2 linked regions of the Accumulibacter sp. genome follow. The protein of the gene in region 1 interacts with the protein of each later gene in a pairwise test. Links are inferred from orthologs where the notes say so. Each region holds a gene or a part of one and is shown in the gene's direction. Other genes may lie near its edges.

Region 1 (3,056 bases):
CGAACCGGCGTTGCAGGCGGCGGCGCAGCTCGACGAGTTCTGTGCCGGCGTCGACATCCAGATCGGCCTCAACGTCGTCAGCCAGGGGCAGGTGTTCGCCGGCACCAAGCTGCGCGGCCTGGCCGAGTCGGCGGGCATGGTGCTCGACGGCGACGGGCGCTTCGTCCGCCTGGACGAGGACGGCAGGCTGCTCTACGCCTTGCTCAACCAGGAAACGCAGGGTTTCACCGGCGAATCCATCCGCAGCCTGACGACGCACGCCATCACCTTCCTGCTCGATGTGCCGCGGGTCGCCAACGGCGACCGTGTCCTCGGCCAGATGGTCGAACAGGCGCGCCGCTTCGCCGACTCGCTGCATGGCCAGCTGGTCGACGACAACCGGCGACCGGTTTCGGAGTCGTCGATCGAGCCGATCCGCCGCCAGGTGGTGCAATACCAGCTCGCGATGGCGCATCGCCAGTTGCCTGCTGGCGGGCCGCTGGCGGAGCGGCTCTTCTCCTGAGCGCGCAGGCCGCTGCGACGGTGTCCATCAGCGCAAGCGAGCGGGCGAGTCGCCTGCGTGCCGAGATTGGCGAACACGATCATCGCTATTACGTCCTCGACGCGCCGCTGATCAGCGACGCCGAGTATGACCGACTGTTCCGCGAGCTGCAGGCGCTCGAGGCCGAGCACCCCGAGCTGCTGTGCAGCGACTCGCCGACGCAGCGGGTCGGCGCGGCACCGCTCACCGGATTCGCCACGGTCGCGCACCGGACGCCGATGCTGTCGCTGAACAACGCTTTCAGCGACGACGAGGTGGCGGCCTTCGATCGCCGCGTGCGCGAAGGGCTCGCCGCCGAAGGCGAGGTCAGCTACGTCGCCGAACCGAAGTTCGACGGCCTGGCGGTCAGCCTGAGCTACGAGCACGGTGTCCTGCTGCGCGGCGCGACGCGCGGCGACGGCAACACCGGTGAAGACGTGACGGCCAACCTGCGCACCCTGCGCAGCATCCCGCTGCACCTGCAGGGCAGCGGCTGGCCGGCGCTGCTCGAGGTGCGCGGCGAGGTGCTGATGTGGCGCAGCGATTTCGAACGGATGAACGAGCAGCAGCGGCAGAAGGGGGAGAAGGAATTCGTCAATCCGCGCAATGCCGCTGCCGGCAGCCTGCGCCAGCTCGATCCACGCATCACCGCGACGCGACCGCTGCGTTTCGTCGCCTACGGCGTCGGCGCGGTCGCTGCCGGCGTCCTGCCGGCGACGCACTGCGAGTTGCTCGAGCGGCTTGCCGCGTGGGGCTTCGCGGTTGCCGCCGAGCGACGCCGGGTCAGCGGTCTCGCGGCACTCCTCGCCTGCCAGCGTGAGATCGGCAGTCGCCGCGCGACGCTGCCCTATGACATCGACGGCGTCGTGTACAAGGTCGACGAGCTGGCGGCACAGGAGCGTCTCGGCTTCGTCTCGCGGGCGCCGCGCTTCGCCCTGGCGCACAAGTTCGCGGCTGCGGAAGCGCTGACCGAGGTGCTCGACATCGTGCTGCAGGTCGGCCGTACGGGTGCGCTGACGCCGGTGGCACGGCTGGCACCGGTCTTCGTCGGCGGCGTGACGGTGACCAACGCCACCCTGCACAACGAGGACGAGGTCCGGCGCAAGGACGTGCGCGTCGGCGACACCGTCGTCGTTCGCCGCGCCGGCGACGTGATTCCGGAAATCGTCCGCGTCCTGCCGGAGAAGCGGCCGCCGGCGGCGACCGCCTTCGTCATGGCGGCGAGCTGCCCGGTCTGCGGCTCGCAGGTCGTGCGCCAGCAGGACGAGGCGGTCGCCCGCTGCAGCGGCGGTCTCTATTGTCCGGCGCAACGCCGGCAGGCGCTGCTGCACTTCGCCTCGCGCCGGGCGATGGACATCGAAGGCCTCGGCGAGCGGCTGGTCGAGCAACTGGTCGAGCACGACGTCGTGCGTACGCCGGCCGACCTCTATCGCCTCGGCCTGCTGGCGCTGCTCAACCTCGAACGGATGGCCGACAAGTCCGCGGGCAACCTGCTGGCAGCAATCGAGCGGAGCAAGCAGACGACGCTGGCGCGCTTCATTTACGCGCTCGGCATCCGCAATGTCGGCGAAGCCACGGCGCGCGACCTGGCACGGCACTTCGGCAGCCTCGATCGCCTCCTCGCCGCCGACGAAACGCAACTGCTGCTGGTGCCCGACGTCGGCCCGATCGTCGCGCAGTCGATCCGCCAGTTTCTCGGCGAGCCACACAACCGCGAGGTCATCGAGCAGTTGCGCGCCGCCGGCGTCGCCTGGAGCGAGGGCGAAGCCGTGGCGCGGGCGGCATCGACCGCTGCCGTCGCCGGCCGCAGCTTCGTTCTCACCGGCACCCTGCCGTCGCTGACTCGCGACGCCGCGCGGCAGATGCTCGAAGCGGCCGGCGGCAAGGTCAGCGCCGCCGTGTCGAAGAAGACCGACTTCGTCGTTGCCGGTGCCGATGCCGGCAGCAAGCTGCAGCGGGCGCAGGAACTCGGCGTGCCGATCATCGACGAAGCGCGGATGCTGGCCCTGCTCGGCGGGGCGGAGGCCGATCGGTGAGGCCCTTGCGCTTCGCGCGCCAGTGCCACCGCGCCGCGCCGCAGGGCCCATGGACTGTGGTACCGGCAAGGCGATGATCGATCCGCGGCAGGCATTGGCCATCCTCGCTGCGGCCGAGCTGATCCATTCCGCCGAGAGCGTCGCCGCGGCGGTCAGCCGGGTCGCCAGCGCCATCGGCGAGCAGCTGTGCGACCGCAATCCGCTGCTGCTCTGCGTGATGAACGGCGGCGTACCCTTTGCCGGACACCTGATGACGCAACTCCGCTTTCCGCTCGACTTCGATTACGTCCACGTCAGCCGCTACGGGCAGGAGACCAGCGGCGGTGCCATCGCCTGGCTGCGCTTGCCGAGCATTCCGGTGCGCGGGCGGACCGTGCTGCTGGTCGACGACATCCTCGACGAGGGTCTGACACTGGCAGCGATTCGCAAGCGCCTGCTGCAGGAGGGTGCCGAGGCCTGCTGCACGGCGGTCGTCGCTGATAAACTGCGCGGGCGGGAGA
Region 2 (3,234 bases), 4.6 Mb from region 1 along the record:
GCAGCGCCGGCTGCCGAAGCGTCCGCCAACGACGCGGCGCGTGCCAGGCAGCAGGCGGCCAGTCGTCTCGGCACGGGCCACGGCGAGCGCCTCAGCGCGCCGACGAAGTACACCGATTTCCGTCGGGCCAGCGACCATCCGGTCGAGATCGTCAGCATCCACTACGACAGCCGCGCGCGCCTGCTTGCCCAGGGCATCATCCCGCGGCCACGCCAGTCGCCGCAGCCGAACCCGTTCCCGGGCGGCTTTGCTCCGGATCCGCGAAGCTGAGAGCTCCCGTCGCGCCCGGCGGCCAGCCAGCCTGCAGATCGTGGCGCGCCGGGCAGCGGGGGAGGAGGAGGGCGATGCGCGTATAATTCGCCCCTCAGCCACTTTCGGGATCGCAGCCGGCCATGCAGGAAAAGTACCAGCCCGCGGAAGTTGAAGTCGCCGCCCAGGATCTCTGGCAACGCAGCGGCGCAGCGCGCGCCGTCGAGGATGCGGAACGGCCGAAGTATTACTGCCTGTCGATGTTTCCGTATCCGTCGGGCAAGCTGCACATGGGGCACGTGCGCAACTACACGATCGGCGATGTGCTGGCGCGCTTCCACCGCATGCTCGGGTACAACGTCCTGCAGCCGATGGGCTGGGATGCTTTCGGCATGCCAGCGGAAAACGCGGCAATGCAGAACAACGTTCCGCCGGCCGAATGGACCTATGCCAACATCGGCTACATGAAGGCGCAGCTGCAGCGCCTCGGTTTCGCCCTCGACTGGGAGCGCGAACTGGCCACCTGCCGGCCGGAATACTATCGCTGGGAACAGTGGCTGTTCACCCGCCTGTACGAAAAGGGTCTGATCTACAAGCGTCTGGGAACCGTGAACTGGGATCCGGTCGACCAGACGGTGCTCGCCAACGAACAGGTGATCGATGGCCGCGGCTGGCGTTCAGGGGCGCTGATCGAGAAGCGCGAGATCCCCATGTACTACATGAAGATCACCGCCTACGCCGAGGAACTGCTGGCGGATCTCGACCGGCTGCCGGGTTGGCCGGAGCAGGTTCGCCTGATGCAGAAGAACTGGATCGGCAAGAGCACCGGGGTCCGTTTTGCCTTTCCCTACGAACTCGATGGCCGGCCCGGACAGCTCTGGGTGTTCACCACCCGCGTCGATACCATCATGGGTGTCACCTTCTGCGCCGTCGCCGCCGAGCACCCGCTGGCGACGCACGCGGCCGCGCGCGATCCACGGGTGGCGGCTTTCGTCGACGAGTGCAAGCGCGGCGGCGTCGCTGAGGCCGACTTGGCGACGATGGAGAAGAAGGGCATCGCCACGGGCATCTTCGTGACCCATCCGTTGAGCGGTGAGCAGGTGGAGGTTTGGGTCGGCAACTATGTCCTGATGGGTTATGGCGATGGCGCGGTGATGGCGGTGCCGGCGCACGACGAACGGGACTTCGCCTTTGCCCGCAAGTACGGGTTGCCGATCAGGCAGGTGATCGCGCTGGCCGGCGAGCGTTTCTCGACCGATTCCTGGCAGGACTGGTATGCCGACAAGCAGGGGGGCGTCTGCGTCAACTCCGGCCGTTACGATGGTCTCGGCCATGCCGCCGCGGTCGACGCGATCGCTGCCGACCTGGCCGCCAGGGGCCTCGGCGAGAAGAAGGTCCAGTTCCGCCTGCGCGACTGGGGAATCTCGCGGCAGCGTTACTGGGGCTGCCCGATCCCGATCGTCCACTGCGCCACCTGCGGCGACGTGCCTGTGCCGGATGCCGACCTGCCCGTCGTCCTGCCCGAGGACGTGACGATCACCGGCGCCGGCTCGCCATTGGCGCGGCTGCCCGAGTTCCACGAATGCGCCTGCCCGAAGTGCGGCCAGCCGGCGCGACGCGAAACCGATACGATGGACACCTTCGTCGAGTCCTCGTGGTACTTCCTGCGCTACTGTTGCCCGGACAACGAGCAGGCGATGGTCGACCAGCGGGTGGCCTACTGGTGTCGCGGTGGCATCGATCAGTACATTGGCGGCATCGAGCACGCCATCCTGCACCTCCTGTATTCGCGCTTCTGGACGAAGCTGATGCGCGACCTCGGACTGTTCGGCGATGCGCCGCTCGATGAACCCTTCGCCAACCTGCTGACGCAGGGAATGGTCGTCGCGCCGACCTTCTACCGCGAGGACGCGCACGGCAAGAAGCAATGGATCAACCCGGCCGAGGTCGACGCGGTGCATGACGAGCGCGGGCGTGCGATCGGCGCCAGCCTGCGTGCCGATGGCCTGCCGGTCGTCGTCGGCGGCATCGAGAAGATGTCGAAGTCGAAGAACAACGGCGTCGACCCGCAGGCGCTGATCGACCAGTTTGGTGCTGACACCGCTCGACTGTTCATCATGTTCGCGAGTCCGCCCGATCAGTCGCTCGAGTGGTCGGATGCCGGCGTCGAGGGAGCCTTCCGTTTTCTCAAGCGCCTCTGGCGAATGGTCTGGGAGCATCTCGCCGCCGGCCCGCTGCCACCGGCTGCGGCGGCCGAGTTGAGCGGCGAGCTGAAGGCGCTGCGCCGCCAGTTGCACCAGACGATCGGCAAGGTCGCCGACGATTACGGCCGGCGCAAGCAGTTCAATACGGCCATCGCCGCGGTGATGGAACTGCTCAACGCCTGCAGCCGGATCAGTGACGACTCGCAAGCTGCGCGTGCCGTCCGCCAGGAGACGCTCGAGGCGGTGACGCTGATGCTCAGCCCGATCGTCCCGCATGTGTGCGAAGCGCTTTACGCCTCGCTCAGGCCGGGCCAATCCGCGTCCGAGCAGTCGTTTCCGCAGGCCGATGCCGGCGCTCTCGAGCAGGACGAAATCGAGCTCGTGCTGCAGATCAACGGCAAGCTGCGTGGCAGCCTGCGCGTTGCCGCCGCTGCCGACCGGGCGACGATCGAAGCCGCCGCGCTGGCCTGCGAGGTCGCGCGCAAGCATCTGGCCGGCGCCCCGCCGCGGAAGCTGGTCGTCGTCCCCGGTCGCCTGGTCAACATCGTCGTCTGAGACCGCGAGGAAACCTGCCATGCCCGCCGCCCTGCGCTCTCTCGTCCTCTTTGCCGCCGGCACGCTGCTCGTTGCCGCCTGCGGCTTTCAGTTGCGCGGTTCCTACTCGTTTCCCTTTGAAAGCCTGTATCTGTCGGTTGCCGACTACTCGGTGATCGGCGCCCAGCTCAGGCGATCGATCAAGGCGTCGAACCCGAACCTGCTGGTGGCGACCGCGAGCGAAGCG

Evidence for each region. Proteins that work in one complex are often made in the same cells at the same time.
Region 2: the proteins of ligA (region 1) and leuS interact in binary tests that used the Escherichia coli proteins (3 or more experiments, as listed by UniProt). The link is inferred for Accumulibacter sp. from one-to-one orthologs.

What each region holds. Positions count from the first base shown.
Region 1 is NZ_JAZKUG010000001.1:344,348-347,403, reverse strand. The notes cover bases 56-3,042. They hold ligA (NAD-dependent DNA ligase LigA), read left to right. Parts: upstream 56-528; coding sequence 529-2,556; downstream 2,557-3,042. Other genes in these bases: V5B60_RS01585 (hypoxanthine-guanine phosphoribosyltransferase), read left to right, coding at 2,630-3,042; V5B60_RS01595 (cell division protein ZipA C-terminal FtsZ-binding domain-containing protein), read left to right, coding at 56-502. In the rest of the region: more of V5B60_RS01595, read left to right, coding at 1-55; more of V5B60_RS01585, read left to right, coding at 3,043-3,056. UniProt on the Escherichia coli protein: DNA ligase that catalyzes the formation of phosphodiester linkages between 5'-phosphoryl and 3'-hydroxyl groups in double-stranded DNA using NAD as a coenzyme and as the energy source for the reaction.
Region 2 is NZ_JAZKUG010000001.1:4,919,586-4,922,819, reverse strand. What follows is about bases 44-3,208. They hold leuS (leucine--tRNA ligase), read left to right. Parts: upstream 44-392; coding sequence 393-3,008; downstream 3,009-3,208. Other genes in these bases: lptE (LPS assembly lipoprotein LptE), read left to right, coding at 3,028-3,208; V5B60_RS20840 (hypothetical protein), read left to right, coding at 44-270. Outside these bases: more of V5B60_RS20840, read left to right, coding at 1-43; more of lptE, read left to right, coding at 3,209-3,234.